2 regions of the Tepidiphilus thermophilus genome follow, and region 1 is predicted to be linked to the other one. Evidence: riboswitches for the same ligand, from Rfam matches in the RefSeq annotation. Region 1 holds a riboswitch; the other holds the start of a gene.
The links. Region 1 has a riboswitch for S-adenosylhomocysteine ahead of metH (methionine synthase). Riboswitches for the same ligand answer to the same signal wherever they lie in the genome.
Positions count from the first base shown of each region.

Region 1 (7,597 bases):
GCCGCATACCCTGGCGCGACGGGAGGAAGGGGAGATCGAGCCGGAGATCCTGCCCGATTGCGAGCGGGCCTTCCTCTTCGGGCTGAAGTGCTTCTTCGAGGAGGGTCGCTCGCTTGCGCGCATCAACCACCCCAACGTGATCCGGGTGCTCAACTTCTTCCGGGCGAACCAGACCGTCTACATGGTGATGCAGTACGAGGAGGGGCGTACGCTCCTGCAGTACGTCCGCCAGAAGAAGGGCGGGTTGCGCGAGAGTTTCATCCGGGCGATGGGGTTGCGGGTCCTCTCGGGCCTGCGCGAGGTGCACACGCACAAGCTGCTGCACCTCGACTTGAAGCCGGCCAACATCTATCTGCGCCGTAACGGCGATCCGGTGTTGATCGACTTCGGCTCGGCGCGCCAGAGCCTTTCTTCCGATCAGGAGTGGGTGCGCACGATGTTCACCCCCGGCTACGCGCCGCCCGAGCAGCTCAGCGGAAGGCGTGAGCTCATCGGGCCGTGGACCGATCTCTACAGTTTCGGCGCCACGCTCTATACCTGCGTCACCGGCCAGGCGCCGCCGCGGGCGGAGGCGCGGCAGGAGAAGGATGATCTGCCGCAGCGCCTCGAACCCTACCGGGAGCACTATACGCCGGAGCTGATCGATCTCATCGTCGATCTGATGCGGCTCGATCCGGAGAAGCGGCCGCAGAGCGCCTATGCGGTGCAGAAGGTGCTCTCGGCCTACGTGCCGTTCTTGGTGGCCGCCACCGAGTACCGCTCGCTGATGCCTTCCCTTCCTGAAGGAGCCGAAAGATGAAATTCTCCATCCATCAGGCCACGAGCGTGGGTGGAAGGCCGGTGAACGAGGATAGGGTGGGCTACGCCTATTCGCGCGAGGCGCTCCTCATGGTGCTCTCCGACGGCATGGGAGGACATGCGGCCGGCGAAGTGGCGGCGCAGATCACGCTGCAGAGCCTCATCCAGGCGTTTCGCCTGTCGGCCAAACCGCGCGTCGAGGACCCCTTGAGTTTCCTGTCGCAGGCGATCATCAACGCGCACTATGCGATCCTGGAATACGCTCGGGTGAATCACATCGAGGGGAATCCCCGTGCGACGGTCGTCACCTGCCTCGTGCAGGAAGGGGGATACGCCTGGTGGGCGCACGTGGGCGATTCGCGCCTCTATCACATCCGCCATGGCAAGGTGCTCACGCGCACCATCGACCACTCGCACGCGCAGCTCCTGATCGAACAGGGGGTGCTCAGCGAAGCCCAGTTGCGCACGCACGACAGCCGCAACCGCCTCTATTGCTCGCTCGGCGGGGAAACCTTGCCGCACGTCGACTTCGGTCGGCGGGCGGTGTTGCAGGCTGGGGACGTGATCGCCCTGTGTTCCGACGGCCTGTGGGGCGTGCTCGACGACGAGGAGATCGCCGAGCGCCTCGCGCGCGGACCGCTCGTGCGGGTGGTGCCCGAACTGGTGGAGCAGGCGGAGATGGAGGCGGGGCCCAACTCGGACAACGTCTCGCTCATCGCCATGCGTTGGGAGGAGGGCGAACCCTCCTTGGCGCCGGACACGGTTTCCACCGAGACCATGGCGCTCGACCAGGTGACGACGGCCTTCTCTCTGCCGCAGCAGCCGCCGGGTTTTTCGGCCGAACCCCTCGACAACGAGGAGATCGAACGGGCGATCCGCGAGATCAACGAGACGATCCAGAAATTCAAGGGATGAGCCATGCGTCATGATGGCAGGCGCGCCGACGAACTGCGTCCGGTGCGCATCGAACGAGGCTTCACGGAATATGCCGAAGGCTCAGTGCTGGTATCTTTCGGGCGCACGCGGGTGCTATGCACCGCGAGCGTGGAAGAATCCGTGCCGCCTTTCCTCAAGGGGACGGGGCAGGGCTGGGTGACGGCCGAATACGGCATGCTGCCGCGCGCCACGCACACGCGCACGCCGCGCGAGGCGGCCAAAGGGAAACAGGGCGGGCGCACGCTGGAGATCCAGCGCCTGATCGGGCGCTCGCTGCGCGCGGTGGTGGACCTGGCAGCGTTGGGGGAGCGGCAGATCGTGCTCGACTGCGACGTGCTGCAGGCCGACGGCGGCACGCGCACGGCGGCGATCACGGGGGCCTGGGTGGCGCTCGCCGATGCGTGCGAGGCGCTGGTAGCGCGAGGGGTGCTCTCCGCTTCGCCCGTGCGCGACCAGGTGGCGGCGGTGTCGGTGGGACTCGTGGGGGGCGAGGCACTGCTCGATCTCGACTACGCCGAGGATTCCACCTGCGACACCGACATGAACGTGGTGATGACCGGCGCGGGCGGCTTCGTCGAGCTGCAGGGCACGGCCGAGCACGGGGCGTTCGACCGGAAGGCGCTCGAAGCCCTGCTCGCGCTCGCCGAGAAAGGGATCGGCGAGTTGCTTGTCGCCCAGCGGGAGAGCCGGGCGTGAGTTCGGGCAAACGCCGGGTGGTGCTTGCGAGCAACAACGCGAAGAAGGCGGCCGAGCTCGAGGCGCTGCTCGCTCCGCTCGGCTGGGAGGTGCTGGCGCAAGGGGCGCTGGGCATTACGGAGGCCGAGGAGCCGCATCCGACCTTCCTGGAAAATGCGCTCGCCAAGGCGCGGCACGCGGCGGCCGCTTCCGGCTTGCCGGCGATCGCCGACGACTCGGGCCTGGCGGTGCCGGCGCTCGGGGGAGCGCCCGGGGTACGCTCGGCGCGCTTCGCGGGGGAGCCTCGGTCGGACGCGCGCAACAACGTGGCGCTGCTCGCGGCGATGCAGGGGCTCGAAGGGGCGGCGCGGCGGGCGTTTTTCTATGGCTGCGTGGTCTTTTTGCGGTCGGCGGAAGATCCTCTGCCGCTCGTGGCCGAGGGGCGCTGGTGGGGTGAGATCCTCACGGAACCGCGCGGGGAGAGGGGATTCGGCTACGATCCGCTCTTCTACCTCCCGGCGCTGGGCAAGACCGCGGCCGAGCTCTCGCCGGAAGAGAAGAATCGCCTGAGCCACCGTGGCCGGGCCTTGCGCCGGCTGAGGGCGCGGCTCGCGCGGGAGGAGGCTTGAGCGCGTTCGATCCGGCGCGGGTGCCGCTGTCGCTCTACGCGCACGTGCCCTGGTGCGTGCGCAAGTGCCCCTACTGCGACTTCAATTCCCATCCGCTCGCAGGCGAGGTGCCGGAGGCGGAATTCCTCGCGGCGGTGGAAGCCGACCTCGCGGCCGAGGCCGAGCGCGCGGGCGGGCGGCCGATCGACACGGTCTTCTTTGGCGGCGGCACGCCGAGCCTGCTCTCGGGCGAAGCGCTTGCGCGGCTCATGGCGGCGATTCGACGGCACCTGCCGCTCGCGCCCAATGCCGAGGTTACGCTGGAGGCGAACCCCGGCACCTTCGAAGCGGCGCGCTTCGCGGCCTACGCGCAGGCCGGGGTGAATCGGCTCTCACTGGGGGTGCAGAGTTTCGACGACGCGGCCCTGCGGCGGCTGGGGCGCATCCACGACGGGACGCAGGCGCGCGCGGCGCTCGCCGCGGCGGTGCGCGTGTTTCCCCGCGTCAATGTCGATCTGATGATCGGCCTGCCCGGCCAGAGCCCGGCGGCGGCGCTCGCCGACGTGGAAGCGGCGCTCGCTGGCGGGGCGACGCATCTCTCCTGCTATCAGCTCACGATCGAGCCGAACACGCCTTTTGCCGCTGCGCCGCCGGCCTTGCCTGCCGACGAGGAGCTGGCGGCGATCGAGGCGGCGGTGGAGGAGCGGTTCGCGCGTGCGGGCTTCGTCCACTACGAGGTCTCGGCCTGGGCGCTGCCGGGGGAAGCCTGCCGGCACAACCTGAATTACTGGGGCTTTGGCGACTACCTGGGCGTGGGGCCGGGCGCCCACGGCAAGCTCAGCACACCCGGAGGCATCGTGCGGCGCATGAAGCACAAGCACCCGCGCCGCTATCTGGCGGCCGTCGCCCCTTTCGTGCAGGAAGAGGTAGTGGTGGCGCCCGAGGCGCTGCCGTTCGAGTTTCTCATGAACGCGCTGCGGCTGCGCGCGGGGGTGCCGCGGGAATGGTTCGCGGCGCGCACGGGGCTTTCTTTGGAGACGCTCGCACCGCGCTGGGCGCGGCTCGAAGCGCAGGGGCTGGTGGAGCCGCTTTCCTGGCGCATCGCCGCCACCGAGCGCGGCTGGCGCCTGCTCAACGCGGTGCTGGAAGCATTCTTGCCGTAAAATACGAGGCTTTCCGAGGAGCGTTGCAGCGGCGCCTCGCCGCCAGGCTCGGATGGGACAACGACGCTCGTGAAGCCCTGCCGCCGGCAGGTTTCACGGGCGTTTCGCTTTTATGGAGGAAAGAGGCATGCAAGCGGACCGGACCGAGGAGCTCGTGCGCCTGCTGCGCGAGCGCGTGCTGGTGCTCGATGGCGCCATGGGGACCATGATCCAGCAGTACCGGCTGACGGAAGCCGATTTCCGCGGCGAGCGGCTGCAGGATCACCCGGTGGAGCTCAAGGGCGACAACGATCTCCTGGTGCTCACGCATCCGGAGGTGATCGGCGAGATCCACCGCGCCTATCTGGAGGCCGGGGCGGACGTGATCGAGACCAATACCTTCAACGCCACGCGCACTTCGCAGGCCGACTACGGCCTGGCGCATCTCGCCTACGAGATCAACCGGGAAGCGGCGCGGCTTGCCCGAACGCTGGCCGACGCATACAGCACGCCGGACAAACCCCGCTTCGTGGCCGGCGTGATCGGCCCGACTTCGAAGACGCTGTCGCTGAGCCCCGACGTGAACGATCCCGGCTTTCGCGCCATCGACTTCGACACGCTCGCGGCCGACTATCTCGAATCGGCGCGCGCGCTGGTGGAGGGCGGGGCGGATCTGCTGCTCATCGAGACGGTGTTCGACACCTTGAACGCCAAGGCGGCGGTGTTCGCCCTCGAACGCCTCTTCGAGGAGCACGGCCGGCGCTGGCCGGTGATGATCTCCGGCACCATCACCGATGCGGCCGGGCGCACGCTCTCGGGGCAGACGCCGGAAGCCTTCTGGGCTTCGCTCGCGCACGCACGCCCGCTCACTTTCGGGCTCAACTGCGCCCTGGGGGCGCGTGAGCTGCGTCCGCACGTGGAGACGCTCGCGCGCCTGTGCACCACCTTCGTTTCGGCCCACCCCAACGCGGGGTTGCCCAATCCGCTCTCGCCCACCGGCTACGACGAGACGCCCGAGGCGCTCGCCACGGAGATCGCCTCCTGGGTCGAGGCGGGTTGGGTGAACCTGGTGGGCGGGTGCTGCGGCACGACGCCGGCGCACATCGCGGCGATCGCTCGGGCCGTGGAAGGCCGCGCGCCGCGCCCGCTGCCTCGGGCCAAACCCGTGATGCGGCTCGCAGGGCTCGATCTCTTCGAGATCGGGCCGGACTCGCTCTTCGTGAACGTGGGCGAGCGCACCAACGTGACCGGCTCGAAGAAGTTCGCCCGCCTCATCCTCGAAGAGAAGTACGACGAGGCGCTGTCGGTGGCGCGCCAGCAGGTGGAGGCCGGCGCGCAGATGATCGACGTCAACATGGACGAGGCGATGCTCGATTCCACCGCAGCGATGACGCGCTTCCTGCGGCTCGTGGCCGTGGAGCCGGACATCGCGCGCGTGCCGGTGATGGTCGACTCCTCCAAGTGGGAGGTGATCGAGGCGGGGCTCAAATGCCTGCAGGGCAAGGGCATCGTCAATTCGATCTCGCTCAAGGAGGGGGAGGCGGCCTTCCTCGCGCAGGCGCGGCTCGCGCGGCGCTACGGGGCGGCGGTGCTGGTGATGTGCTTCGACGAGCGCGGCCAGGCCGACGGCTTCGCGCGCAAGATCGAGATCGCCGAGCGCGCCTACCGGCTGCTGGTGGCCGACGGATTCCCGCCCGAGGACATCGTGATCGACCCCAACGTGTTCGCCATCGCCACGGGCATTGCCGAGCACGACAACTACGCCGTCGATTTCATCGAGGCGGTGCGCTGGATCCACACCCACCTGCCGTACGCCAAGACGAGCGGCGGCATCTCCAACGTCTCCTTCGCCTTTCGCGGCAACGAGACCGTGCGCGCGGCCATCCATACGGTGTTCCTCTATCACGCCATCCGCGCCGGGCTCACCATGGGCATCGTCAATGCCGGGCAGCTGGGCATCTACGACGAGCTCGAGCCGCGGCTGCGCGCGCTGGTCGAGGACGTGGTGCTCAACCGCCGCCCCGGCGCGGCCGAGGAGCTGGTGGCCTACGCCCAGACCCTGCAAACGGGCGAGGCCAGGGCGGAAGAAGTGCAGGAATGGCGCTCATGGCCGGTGGAGAAACGCCTGGAGCATGCGCTCGTCAAGGGCATCACCGAGCACGTGGTCGAGGATACCGAGGAGCTGCGCGCGCGCTTCGCCGCCGAGGGCAAGGGGCCGCTCGCGGTGATCGAGGGGCCGCTCATGGCCGGCATGAACGTGGTGGGCGATCTCTTCGGTGCGGGCAAGATGTTCCTGCCGCAGGTGGTGAAATCCGCCCGGGTGATGAAACTCGCGGTGGCGCACCTGCTGCCCTACATCGAGGCGGAGAAGGCGAAGACGGGCGGGCATACCAAGGGGCGCCTGGTGCTTGCCACGGTGAAGGGGGACGTGCACGACATCGGCAAGAACATCGTCGGCGTGGTGCTTGCCTGCAACGGCTACGAGGTGCACGACCTGGGCGTGATGGTGCCGTGCGAGAAGATCCTCGCCGCGGCGCGCGAGCTGAAGGCGGATGCGATCGGGCTCTCCGGGCTCATCACGCCCTCGCTCGAGGAGATGGCGCACGTGGCCGCCGAGATGCAACGCCAAGGCTTCACCGTGCCGCTCTTGATCGGGGGCGCGACGACCAGCCGCACGCACACGGCGGTGAAGATCGCGCCGCACTACGAGGGGCCGGTGGTGTATGTGCCCGATGCCTCGCGGGCGGTGGGGGTGGTCTCGGCGCTGCTCTCGCCGGGCGAGCGCGAGGCGTACGTGGCCAAGCTGCGCGAGGACTACGCGCGCATCCGCGAGCGGCATGCCGCCAAGACCGGCTACACCCTGCTGCCGCTGGAAGCCGCGCGCGCCAACGCGTTTCGCACCGACTGGACGGCCTATGCGCCGCCGCGCCCGCGCCGCTTGGGGGTGTTCGCCGAGGAAGTGCCGCTCGCGCGGCTCGTGCCCTACATCGACTGGGGGCCTTTCTTCCAGACCTGGGATCTGGCCGGGTCTTTTCCGCAGATCCTGGAAGACCCGGTGGTGGGCGAGACGGCGCGCCAGGTCTATGGCGAGGCGCAGGCGATGCTGGAAGTGCTGGTGCGCGAAGGGTGGCTGAAGGCGCGCGCGGTGTGGGGGCTCTTTCCCGCGGCGAGCCTGGGTGAGGACATCGAGATCTACGCCGACGAATCGCGCCACGCACTCGCCATGGTGTGGAACGGCCTGCGCCAGCAGCACCAGCGTCCGCCGGGTCAGCCGAACCTGTGCCTGGCCGATTTCATCGCGCCCAAGGAAACGGGGGTGCTGGACTGGATCGGGGCCTTCGCCGTGACTGCGGGGCACGGCATCGAGGAGAAACTGGCCGAGTACGAGGCGGCGCACGACGACTATCACGCCATCCTGCTGAAGGCGCTCGCCGACCG
Region 1 covers NZ_LIPU01000001.1:23,124-30,720, forward strand. Annotated here, with positions in the region: gene ASC37_RS00135 (serine/threonine protein kinase) at 1-799, shown strand, start outside; gene ASC37_RS00140 (PP2C family protein-serine/threonine phosphatase) at 796-1,713, shown strand; gene rph (ribonuclease PH) at 1,717-2,430, shown strand; gene rdgB (RdgB/HAM1 family non-canonical purine NTP pyrophosphatase) at 2,427-3,038, shown strand; gene hemW (radical SAM family heme chaperone HemW) at 3,035-4,180, shown strand; S-adenosyl-L-homocysteine riboswitch at 4,190-4,256, shown strand; gene metH (methionine synthase) at 4,308-7,597, shown strand, end outside.

Region 2 (7,597 bases), on a different contig from region 1:
GCCAACCAGCGCGCCACCGCCGTGGCGCTCGCCCGCTACCCTGCGTGGCAGGAACGCTATGATCGCCTCGTCGCAGCAAGCCTCGCGCTTCGCCCCCTACCGCACCAGCTGCCCCCGGTCGACGCTGCCGTGGAAGAAGCGATCCGCGCCGCCCTGCGCGCTCCCGGCAGCGTGCGCACCTTTCCGGCCTCACCGCGCCCACCGCGGCCGGTGATGCTGTGGCTGATGCCTCAGGAGACCGATGCCGCAGCGGCTCGGCGCCGTCCCCCGCCTACCGCCAAGGACGGGGCTTCCTCTTCGGCCGCGGCCCCGATCCAGACCGAGGCGACGGAAGACCCTGGCTCGCAGCACGGCATGCTGCTCGCGTTTCGCGCCGAGAGCCTGCTGTGCTGGGCGGAATACGTGCGCGTCGACCGCTCGCTCGAAGACGCCGAGGGGGACGAAGCCGGACGTGCCGCCGCCCAGCTCGAACGGCTGGCGCTCGCCGAGGACTCCGACCCCGTCGCCTCCCGCGTGCGCATGGACCTGGAACGCCCGCCCGCCGCAGACGCCGATGAAAGGCTGAGGGAGGGAATCCTGCTGCCCGAATGGGATTATCGCCGCGGCCAGTACCGCCCCGATCACTGCCGCATCGATCTGCCCCGTGACGAGGCGATGCCCGCCCCTTTGCCCGGACAGCTTCGCCCGCTCACGCAACGACTGCGCGCCGAACTCGAACGCATCCGCAGCGAGCGCCGGCCCCAGGCGGGTCAGCCCGAGGGCGACGCGCTCGATCTTGACGACTGGGTCCGTCGCCACGCCGAACTGCGCTCCGGCTGCCCCGTCTCGGCGCAACCGCGCTATATCGACACCCCGCGCACGGCGCGCGACCTCTCCTGCCTGCTGCTCGCCGACGTGTCGCTGTCTACCGACGCGCACGCCGATGATGCGCACCGCGTCATCGATGTGATCCGCGACGCGCTGCTCGTGTTCACCGAGGCGATCGAAGCGGCGGGCGACGCCCTTGCCGTGGCCGCCTTTTCCTCGCTCGGCCACGCACACGTGCGTTACCATCGACTCAAAGATTTCGGCGAGCGCAACGGGCCGGCCGTGCGCGGTCGCATCCTCGCGCTACGCCCCGGCGACTACACCCGCCTCGGCGCAGCCATCCGCCACGCCGCCGACCGGCTCGCCGCCACGGCTTCGCGGCAAAAACTGCTGCTCGTGCTCACCGACGGCAAACCGCACGACATCGACCACTACGACGGCCGCTACGGCATCGAAGACACACGGCGCGCCCTCTTCGAATGCCGCCGGCGCGGTATCCGCCCCTTCTGCGTCGCGATCGACCGCGAAGCCGCCGATGTTCTGCCCTACCTCTTCGGCCATGATGGCCACGTCGTCGTGCAGCGCCTCGGCGAACTCGCCGCCCGCCTGCCTCGGCTCTACGCCGAGCTCACCCAGCCGTGAAACCGCTCGCATTCAGCGCCGCTCTTCCCTCCCCCCATAATCCCTCAACCGCCCCACGTCCGGCACCACCACCCTACGCCCTTCGGATCGCAACACTCCCTGCTGCGCGAGCTCATGGAAAACGCGCGACAGCGTCTCCGGCGTCAGGTTGAGGCGCGAGGCGATCACGTAGCGCGGCAGTGGCAGCTCGATCGTTGCCTCCCCGCGCTCGTGCTCGCAGGATTGCAGCAGATAGCCGATCACCCGCTGGGCCGCCGTCTGCAACGAATACGCCTCGATATCGCGCACCATGACGCGCAACCGCATCGCCATGCCGGCGAGCATGCGACGGCAAAAGTCCGGCCGACGCTCCAGCAATTCATCCACCGCCTCCTTGGGCACGAAGACGAGCTCGGCCTCGCCGAGCGCCGCCGTCGACACCGGATACGGTTGGTCGAGAAACATCACCGCCTCGCCGAAGGTCCCGCCCGGCCCGACGGTGTCGACGATCTTCTCCGCCCCCGAAGGAGAATCGAGAAACAGTTTGATGCGCCCGCGCTCCACCAGGTAAAAACCGCGCGCCGGCTCGCCGCGCAAGAACAGCACCTCGTCGCGCGCGAGCTGCACTGGCCGGCAGCGCCGCGCCAGCGCTTCCAACTCCTCCTCGTCCAGCAAGGCGAACAATGCCACCCGTCGCAGCCGGTTCGCGAGATGCTGCGTCTCGTCCATCATCCCCCCTCAATACAGCCGCGGCTCCCCCGGAGGCCGCGTCTTGAAGCGCCGGTGCACCCAATGGTACTGCGCCGGCATGCGACGGATCTCGCCTTCGAGCCAGCGGTTCATGCGTGCCGCGTCGGCTACTTCGTCTTCGGAAGGGAAATCCGCCCAGGGTTCGCCGAAGCGCGTCACGTAGCCCTTTCCATCGGGCAGCATCTCGGTGACGCAGGGCACCACCGCCGCGCCGGTGAGCCGCGCCAGGCGCGACAGACCCGTGATCGTGGCCGCCGGCACACCGAAGAACGGCACGAAGACGGACTCCTTGCGCCCGTAATCCAGGTCGGGCAGGTAATAGAGCGGCCGACCGGCGCGCAAAGCGCGCACCACCGGTCGGATACCGTCCTGGCGCGCCACCTGCAGCTGATCGCCGAAGCGGGAACGCCCCCAGTTGAGCCATCGATCGGCCACCGGGTCCCTTTTGGGGCGCGAATAGACGTAGACCCCGTCGTACTCCATCGCCACGCGCGTGCCGCCCATGTCCAGCCCAAGAAAGTGGGGCACGAGCAGGATCACCGGTCGTCCCTGGGCGCGCACGCCATCCGGATGCTCCTTGCCCTCGAGCCGCACCAGCCGCCGGATGCGCTCGGCCGGGGCAAACCAGGAAATCCCCCGCTCCAGGATGCTGCGCCCCAGCAGGCGGAAGTGCTCGCGCAGCACGGCACGCCGCTCGGCCTCCGTCCATTCGGAAAAGCACAGCCGCAGATTCACCTCGGCCACGTGGCGCCGCGAGCGCGCCAGATGAAAGAGCAGCGCCCCGAAACCGCGGCCGAGCGCCGCCAGCAGCGGCAGCGGCAGCCAATGCAACACCCACAGCAAGGCAACCAGCAGACGGGACATTTCCTCATTACCTTGAAGAAGATTTATAATTATCGCTCATCCGCCGAGTTAATCCGACAACTTGCGGGGCGGACAAGAAGGGCAGATCGAAGAACCGTCGCGAGCGGCTGCAGGGCAAGGCGCCCGGAGCGCAGGATGCGAGACATATCACCCAGATAGGCGAGCATCCGAGCACCGCGCAACGCCGCCATGCAGCCGCGCAGCAGGTTAGTCGAGCTGCCCAAGAAATACCGCTAAAGCGTCGCCGCTCCCTGATCCCCAGAGCCGGCACGCCGCCTCACGGGGATCGAAGGGAGCGATTGCATGGCCAAGGAATACCTCTTCACCTCCGAATCCGTCTCGGAAGGGCACCCGGACAAGGTCGCCGACCAGATCTCCGACGGCGTGCTCGACGTCATCCTCGGCGAAGACCCCCACGGGCGCGTCGCCTGCGAGACCCTCGTCTCCACCGGGCTGGTGGTCATCTCCGGCGAGATCACCACCAAGGCGCACCCCAACTACCGCGAGATCGCGCAGGACGTCATCCGCCGCATCGGCTACGATGATTCCGACATCGGCTTCGACTACAAGTCCTGCGCCATCCTCACCGCCATCAACCGCCAGTCGCCCGACATCGCCCAGGGCGTGGGCAAGGCTTTCGACGACCCGCTCGACCAAGGCGCCGGCGACCAGGGCCTCATGTTCGGCTACGCCTGCACGGAAACCCCGGTGCTCATGCCGCTGCCCATCTACTACGCCCACCGCCTCATGCAGCGCCAGGCCGAAGTGCGCAAGGACGGCCGGCTTCCCTGGCTGCGGCCCGACGCCAAGTCGCAGGTGACGGTGCGCTACGTCGACGGCAAACCCACCCAGGTGGAGACGGTCGTCCTCTCCACCCAGCACCACCCCGACATCACCTACGACGAGATCCGCGAGGCGGTGATCGAGGAGATCATCCACCCCATCATTCCGCCGCAGCTGCGCGCCCCCGACATCAAATACCTCATCAACCCCACCGGGCGCTTCGTCGTCGGCGGGCCGCACGGCGACTGCGGCCTCACTGGGCGCAAGATCATCGTCGACACCTACGGCGGCGCGGCGCACCACGGCGGCGGCGCGTTCAGCGGCAAGGATCCTTCCAAGGTCGACCGCTCGGCGGCCTACGCCGCCCGCTACGTGGCGAAGAACATCGTGGCCGCGGGTCTGGCGGATCGCTGCGAAGTGCAGATCGCCTACGCCATCGGCGTGGCCCGTCCCGTGAGCCTCATGGTCGAGACCTTCGGCACCGGCAAGGTCCCCGACGAGAAGATCGAGGCCCTCGTGCGCCAGCACTTCGACTTGCGCCCGCGCGCCATCATCGAAATGCTGGACCTCCTGCGTCCCATCTATTCCAAAACCGCCGTCTACGGCCACTTCGGCCGCGAGGAACCCGAATTCACCTGGGAGATGCTCGACAAAGCCGAAGCGCTGCGCGCCGACGCCGGTCTGTGACCCACCGAAGCGCCCGGACGTACCGCACGGTACGTCCGGGTGGATTTTTCGAAGGCATCATCAGTTTTTCCCGCTGCCATGACGCGGACCCCCTGAGCTAAAATCCGCCCCATGTCCTCCGATGCCTCGCTCCTGCTCAAATTCATCCTGCTCGCGGCCGGCCTCGGGCTGCTCACCCTGGGCGCCGAATGGCTCGTGCGCGGCGGCGCGCGCCTCGCCACACGATTCGGCATCTCGCCCCTGGTCGTGGGGCTCACCATCGTCGCCTTCGGCACCAGCGCCCCCGAACTCGCCGTTTCGGTCGGCGCGGGCTTGCGCGGTGCGCCCGATCTTGCGCTAGGCAACGTGATCGGCTCCAACATCGCCAACATCCTGCTGATCCTCGGCGTCACCGCGATCATCGGGCATATCCAGGTCCACTCTCAACTGTTGCGGCAAGAAATCCCCGTGCTGCTCGGTGCCGTCGCCCTGTTCTGCACCACCTCCTTCGACGGCATCCTCAGCCGCCTCGATGGCCTGATCCTCTTTTCCTCGATGATCGCCTATACGGTCTTTCTCCTCCGCCAAACGCGCACCCTCTCGCCCCAGGAAGAAGCCGGGCTCGCCACCGACATCCCCCAAAGCCGCTGGGACGCGCACGCGGGCGTGCAGCTGTCGCTGGTGCTCGTCGGCCTAGGGCTCCTCATCTACGGGGCCGACCTGGCCGTGGGGGCCGCCTCCGGCATCGCCCGCAGCTTTGGCGTGAGCGAGCTGGTGATCGGCCTCACGGTCGTGGCGGTAGGCACGTCGCTGCCCGAGATCGCCACTTCCGTCGTTGCTGCCCTTCGCGGCCATCGCGACATGGCCGTCGGGAACGTGATCGGCTCCTGCACGTTCAACCTGCTCTCGGTACTCGGCGCCACCGCCCTGGTCGCGCCGCACGGAATCCTGGTGAGCGAGACGATACGTCACGTCGACTCCTGGGTCATGCTGGGCACCACGGTGGTGCTGCTACCCATCATCGTCTCCGGCGCCGGAATTCGCCGCAGCGACGGAGCCTTGCTGCTCGCCTTCTACCTCGCCTACCTCGTCCATCTGGGATTGGACGCGAGCGCCCACCCCTGGAGCGAAGGATACGTCCGGCTCATGCTCTCCTTCGTCCTGCCGCTCGCCATAGTCTATCTCATGGTGCGCTACGTGCAATCCGTCGGTCGCCGCGAATAGCAGGCTGTTCGAGGCCCCCTAAGCGACTGCGCGACCCTTTGCCTTTGCTATAATCCCCCGCAACCGAGGAGCGCTGCAACCCGCCCGCGCGGGCCAGGCTCGGTTCAGATCCAACGGCGCTCACCCGTCTTCTCCGGCCGGACGGAAGACGCAGGTGAGCTGCGCATCCGCTCGGCCTCGTTCCCGAATAGGAGCATTTCGATGAACCAGGCCGCATCCATTTCCGAGTACGTCGTCGCCGATCTTTCGCTGGCCGAATGGGGCCGCAAGGAGATCCGCATCGCCGAGAGCGAGATGCCCGCCCTCATGGCGCTGCGCCGCGAATACGCCGAGCAACAGCCCCTGGCCGGCGCCCGCATCTCCGGCAGCCTGCACATGACCATCCAGACCGCCGTGCTCATCGAGACGCTGGTGGCGCTGGGCGCTCAGGTGCGCTGGGCCTCGTGCAACATCTTCTCCACCCAGGATCACGCCGCCGCGGCCATCGCCGCCGAAGGCATCCCCGTCTTCGCCAAGAAAGGCGAGACGCTGGAAGAATACTGGGACTACACCCACCGCATCTTCGAGTGGCCCGACGGCGGCCATTCCAACATGATCCTCGACGACGGGGGCGACGCCACGCTCCTGCTGCACCTGGGCGCCAAGGCCGAGCGCGACCCGAGCGTGCTCGACCACCCCACGACCCTCGAAGAAAAGGTGCTCTTCGCCCGGGTGCGCGCGCAGCTCGAGCGCGACCCCACCTGGTATTCGCGGCGCATCGCGGCGATCCGCGGCGTCACCGAAGAGACCACCACCGGCGTGCATCGCCTCTACCAGATGCAGGAGCGCGGCGAACTGCGCTTTCCGGCGATCAACGTCAACGACTCGGTCACCAAGTCCAAGTTCGACAACCTCTACGGCTGCCGCGAATCGCTCCTCGACGGCATCAAGCGCGCCACCGACGTGATGATCGCCGGCAAGATCGCCGTCGTCTGCGGCTACGGCGACGTGGGCAAGGGCTCGGCCCAGGCGCTGCGGGCGCTGCGCGCCGAAGTGTGGGTCACCGAGATCGACCCCATCTGCGCCCTGCAGGCGGCGATGGAAGGCTACCGTGTGGTGACCATGGAAGAAGCCTGCGACAAGGCCGACCTCTTCGTCACCGCCACCGGCAACTACCACGTCATCACCCACGAGCACATGCGCCGCATGAAAGACCAGGCGATCGTGTGCAACATCGGCCACTTCGACAATGAGATCGACGTCGAGTCGCTCCGCCAATACCGCTGGGAGAACATCAAGCCGCAGGTCGACCACGTCATCTTCCCCGACGGCAAGCGCATCATCCTGCTCGCCGAAGGGCGGCTGGTGAACCTCGGCTGCGCCACCGGGCACCCCAGTTTCGTGATGAGCTCGTCGTTTGCCAACCAGGTGCTCGCGCAGATCGAACTCTACACGCACCCCGAGCGCTACCCCGTGGGCGTCTATCGACTGCCCAAACAGCTCGACGAGAAAGTCGCCCGGCTGCAGCTCACCCGCCTCAACGTCCAGCTCACCCGGCTCACGCCCGAGCAGGCGGCCTACATCGGCGTGCCCCTCGACGGGCCCTACAAGGCCGAACACTACCGCTACTGAGCCCCGCACCGCCGCGCACCGCCCCGGTGAGGAGGGCGTGCGCGCGAACGCTGAGGAATCCCGTGATGCAGCACTTGGAACTGTCCGTCGAATTCTTCCCGCCGCAAACGGCGGAAGGCGAAGCCAAGCTCGATGAGGCGCGCCAGCGCCTCATGCAGCGCCTGCGCCCGGCCTACTATTCCGTCACCTACGGTGCCGGCGGCTCCACCCGCGAGCGCACCTTCGCCGTGGTCGAGCGGCTGCACCGCGCCGGGCTCGACGTCGCCCCCCA
Region 2 covers NZ_LIPU01000010.1:41,640-49,236, forward strand. Annotated here, with positions in the region: gene ASC37_RS08425 (nitric oxide reductase activation protein NorD) at 1-1,449, shown strand, start outside; gene ASC37_RS08430 (Crp/Fnr family transcriptional regulator) at 1,462-2,157, opposite strand; gene ASC37_RS08435 (lysophospholipid acyltransferase family protein) at 2,167-3,042, opposite strand; gene metK (methionine adenosyltransferase) at 3,346-4,512, shown strand; gene ASC37_RS08445 (calcium/sodium antiporter) at 4,624-5,715, shown strand; S-adenosyl-L-homocysteine riboswitch at 5,775-5,844, shown strand; gene ahcY (adenosylhomocysteinase) at 5,917-7,326, shown strand; gene metF (methylenetetrahydrofolate reductase [NAD(P)H]) at 7,392-7,597, shown strand, end outside.
Region 2: linked by a shared signal. The riboswitch ahead of ahcY (adenosylhomocysteinase) and the one ahead of metH (methionine synthase) in region 1 are both predicted to bind S-adenosylhomocysteine.